DNA from 2 places in the Nitrincola nitratireducens genome. Region 2 is predicted to be linked to the other one. Evidence: predicted binding sites of a transcription regulator. Region 2 holds the regulator's gene; the other holds the start of a gene.
What was found. The regulator PhoB, encoded in region 2, activates phosphate uptake and scavenging genes when phosphate is short. The targets are predictions, from matches to a motif close to TGTCATANNNNTGTCANA.
Positions count from the first base shown of each region.

Region 1: D791_RS02705 (TIGR00153 family protein) is a predicted target of PhoB. The motif match lies at 1,137-1,154, and genes of this name have one in related genera.

Region 1 covers NZ_AONB01000002.1:47,237-49,650, reverse strand. The annotation lists gene D791_RS20605 (helix-turn-helix domain-containing protein) at 1-97, opposite strand, end outside; gene D791_RS20600 (AraC family transcriptional regulator) at 363-962, opposite strand; gene D791_RS02705 (TIGR00153 family protein) at 1,241-1,921, shown strand; gene D791_RS02700 (inorganic phosphate transporter) at 1,950-2,414, shown strand, end outside.
Region 2 covers NZ_AONB01000021.1:32,407-34,820, forward strand. The annotation lists gene phoR (phosphate regulon sensor histidine kinase PhoR) at 1-739, opposite strand, end outside; gene phoB (phosphate regulon transcriptional regulator PhoB) at 791-1,486, opposite strand; gene ubiA (4-hydroxybenzoate octaprenyltransferase) at 1,595-2,414, opposite strand, start outside.

The DNA of each region.
Region 1 (2,414 bases), on a different contig from region 2:
TATCCGAAGGGAGCTCACCAAATAATTGTCGGTATTCAGAAGAGAATCGGCTCAGATGCCAAAACCCCCAATGCATGGCGATATCCTGTACTGCCATGTAGGAATGGGGTTGCAATAGTTCGCGATGTACGGCGTTAAGCTCAACATACGTAAGTATGCAACAGGATTAATGCCAAGTGTTTCTTGGAAACAGTACTGTAGTTTACGTCGGCTAGCGCCCACACGATTACATAAGTCGATGATTGAAGGAGGGGCATCAGGATTGGCCAGAGCATACTCACATGCACGGTCGACAATCAACTTGCGGGCAGTTGTGGGCAATGATATAACCGCTTCGCAGTCAACAAGATCCAGCAGATGCATCAACACTGTATCACGGATACCCGCACGAATAGCGGCATAAGCATGAGCTTTCGCCCCTGACTATCCTGCCCCCCAAAAACGCTGTCGACAAGAGCAACTAGATCTTCTCGACACGCGGGATTGGTCAGATGAAAGCAGCCTGGAGCCACACTGAGGTCCAATTTAAAATCACGTTGTTGACGTTCAAGTATGTCTTCAAGCAGCGATCTCTCTACAGCAACACATAACAGGTCAATTCCAGCGGGTGTACGTAAATCAGGTAGATGATCCCCCGATGCCGCTAAGACGCTCTGCACATTGATCTCATGACCATCACAATAGAAGTTATGAACATTCAACGCCAAGGGGAGACTGAAAGTCACCGCCCCTTCCCAAGCCTCCCCACTTTTGACCATTGCCTGATTGGAGCAATCGCGGATCAGCTGCATGCCCTGCAAATCCAGTTCAGTAATACTCCCTTCGAATAAACCTTTAGTCACTTGATTATAATGTAGTTTCCAACCACTGAAGCAGCGAGCATGATCTTCGACATTACTTGTACGTCGATGACGGAAGCCGGAAAGTTCAAACCCTAACTCTTCTGCCCGATCAAGGTGCATAACAGTAACACCCACTATCTTCTTTTGATTAAAAATTCATCAAAGCAACTTTTACGCCCGTTGGCAACTGATCTAAGCAATTTTGCCGAAATTGGATATTGGATAGCCGCAACGCAACATCAGAAAGGCGTTGGGCACGTAAGACCCTAAGCTTTAGCGGACAAACTCCCACATCATGACATCTTAATGACACTTTTATGAAGTTTTAATTACATCGACTGGGTGAGCGAGTATAATTTGACCATTACACTTTAGCTTAACTCTAGGAACCTTCCCATATGGTTAGCAAAAACCCAATCACGCAAATGTTTGGCCGCTCCCCTTTTAAGCCCATGCAAGAGCATATTGCGAAGTCTCAAGCGGCCGCCGCAGAGCTTATCCCCTTTATTAAAGCCATTCTGATTAAAGATTGGGAAACAGCGGATGCGTGCCAACAGCGCATTGCGGTTATGGAAGGCGAAGCGGATAAGATGAAGCGGGAAATTCGCCAAAACTTACCGGGCAATTTGTTTTTACCCGTTCCCCGAAATGATCTTCTTGAGCTGTTGAGAACCCAAGATAAAGTTGCAAACCGTGCCAAAGATATTGCTGGCCTCATGGTTGGACGTCGCATGGAAATCCCAGCGGTCTTGAGTGAAGAGCTCATGGCCTTTGTTGAAATTGCCGTGCAAACCACCGAACAAGCCGTTACCGCCTTGAACGAATTAGACGAACTGCTGGAAACCGGATTTCGTGGCCACGAAGTCAAAATTGTTCAGCGTTTGATCAGTGAACTTGACCGTTTAGAACATGCAACCGATGAAAAAGAGCGCGCACTTCGCGCTTCATTATTTACCGTTGAAAAGGAGTTCAATCCGATTGATGTCATGTTTTTATACAAGACCATTGATTGGATCGGTGACCTTTCTAACCGAGCACAGGTTGTGGGCAGTCGCTTGCAACAACTGCTTGCCAAATAATATTTTTCTTATTGTCTGAGATTGTTGTATGGATGTTATTGCTCAACACGGCACACTGTTAATTGTCATTGCCTGCTGTTTCGGTTTTTTTATGGCCTGGGGTGTCGGTGCGAACGATGTAGCGAACGCCATGGGAACCTCCGTGGGTTCAAAAGCCATCACCTTAAAACAAGCCATTATTATTGCCATCATTTTTGAATTTGCCGGTGCTTATTTAGCAGGAGGGGCTGTCACTGCAACGATACGTAGCGGCATCACGGATGCGGAGCTACTGGCTGACTCTCCAGACCTCCTTATTTTTGGAATGATGTCAGCATTATTGGCGGCAGGCATTTGGTTGTTAGTGGCCACTCACTTCGGCTGGCCTGTTTCAACCACGCATTCCATTGTCGGTGCCATTGTCGGCTTCGCGGCTGTTGGTATTGCCGTCGAAGCGGTTCACTGGAATAAAATCGGCACCATCGCCGCCAGTTGGATTATTTCACCTCTGACG
Region 2 (2,414 bases):
GCTGCATTTGGCTTAAGCCACGCATAATGGGTTTGGGTAACTCTTGATCTAAGAAGGTTTCAAGATACCCTCGAATCACCGTTAGCGGGGTTCTTAACTCATGGGATGCATTCGCGACAAAGGTTTGGCGAGTCTGCTCAAGCTGCTTAAGGCGGGTGATATCACGTGCAACGAGGAGTCTGTCACCTTCACCAAATCGAGTAATGTGATATTGCAATGTCATCTGGTGATGAACGGGTGACATTAACTCAAAGGGTTCGGAGTATTCTTGTTTTTTGTAATAACGAATAAAGCGCGGGTCGCGCAGTAGGTTGAGAATGGACTTTTTCTTATCGATTTTGGGTTTGAGGCCCAATAAGCGCTCAGCTGATCGATTCCACCATTCTAACTTGTCTCTGGCATCAATAATGACAACGGCATCTTCTAACGCAGCGGAGGATTGTTGGAAGCGTCTGATGACCGACAGGAGCTTTGTTTCATGCTCCTTGTTGGAGCGTTGTAAGCGATACAGAGCATAGGATAAATCGCCCCAAGAGGACGGCAGATCCGGTGGTTCACTGTTGTCTGTTTTGATGGCCCAGGCATATAAACGCTGAAACTGTCGCAACTGATAGAGGCTCCACGAGAGCGAGCCCAGCAATAAGCCAAGCAGAAAGTGCTCAGTGACGAACCCAACCAAACCCCCGACAACACAAAAAGTGAATAGGCTAACAAACAATTTTGGTTTGGAGATAACCATAAATATGGGGGTCCATAGCGGGTTGGTTCAATGCTAAGTAGAAGGTTAACTCTAACTCAGTTGAGCTGAAAACCGATAGCCTGTTCCTCTCACGGTTTGAATTAAATAATCGTGTCGTTCGCCCAGTGCTTTGCGAAGGCGGCGAATGTGCACATCAACCGTGCGCTCCTCAACGTAAACATTCCCACCCCAAACCATGTCCAATAACTGCCCACGGGAGTATGCCCTGTCTTGATGCGTCATGAAAAACTGCAACAGACGGAATTCTGTTGGGCCCAGTTCTAAGGGTGAGTTGCTGGATAACACACGGTGAGAAATAGGATCAAGTGTTAAATCATCCACGGTAACCGGCTCTTCAATGCCTTTTGGTGTCGTGCGTCGCAGGACGGTTTTTAGACGAGCCACTAATTCGCGCGGTGAAAAGGGCTTGGTGATGTAGTCATCAACGCCGACTTCAAGGCCTTGAATTTTATTATCTTCTTCGGCTTTGGCCGTTAACATAATAATCGGGATGTTGGACGTTACTTCGTCACGACGTAAACGACGCGCGAAATCGATTCCATTCGTACCTGGCATCATCCAGTCCAGCAATACCATATCCGGCTTTTGGTCCAATACAGCGGCATGCGCTTGTTGAGCATTCTCAGCTTCTATGCATTCGTAGCCAGCCATCTCAAGTGCGACAGCAATCATCTCGCGGATAGGCGCTTCGTCATCAACAATTAATACCCGTTTAGCAACAGACATCCCTAAAACCTCAACATTAAAAACCAGATACCTATTACAAGACGTTTCTGTTACATAAATATGACAATCACGGCCTTAGTATTATCTATTTTATGAAAACAACCAAGTTTAGGCAGCATAATGCAGAACAATCCCTATCAGAACGGATAATTCGGCCAGGTGATTATTTAAAAAGGCTTTAAAGCACGGGTCGCGTTCCCTGTGCCGAATCAGCAAAAATTGATAGACAAAAAAGCCAGCGGCACCCAGTAGACCCGCATAGTACCAGCCACTCATAGAGAGCTGCAGGCCGACAAATGCCAACAATCCTAAAGCAGACAATTGAAGAAGGCTAATGATGAGCACATCGCGCTGACCAAACAAAATGGCGGTGGATTTAACGCCGATTTTCAGGTCATCGTCACGATCCACCATGGCGTATTGAGTGTCATAGGCAACGGTCCAGAGCACTTTTGCGAGATATAACAGCAGTGCAAGGGTTGGCAGGCTCTCAGTCACCGCCGTAAACGCCATAGGAATGGCCCAACCAAATGCAGCGCCTAACACCACCTGCGGTAAATGCGTGTAGCGCTTCATAAAGGGATAGGTGAATGCAAGTGCGATGCCCACCACTGACATTAAAACCGTCATGGTGTTGGTAAAAAGAACGAGAAAGAATGAAATCAGCATTAAGCCGATGAACAAATAAATGGCTTCCTTCTCAGAGACTTCGCCAGTGGCTAAAGGGCGATTGGCGGTGCGCTTAACATGACCATCGATATGCCGGTCTGCATAGTCATTAATGACACAGCCAGCCGATCGCGTTAAAAATACACCCAAAATAAAAATAATGAGGAGATGGGGAGCGGGGACGCCTTCCGATGCAATCCAGAGCGCCCAAAGTGTGGGCCACAGCAGAAGCCAGGTGCCGATAGGTCGATCAGCACGC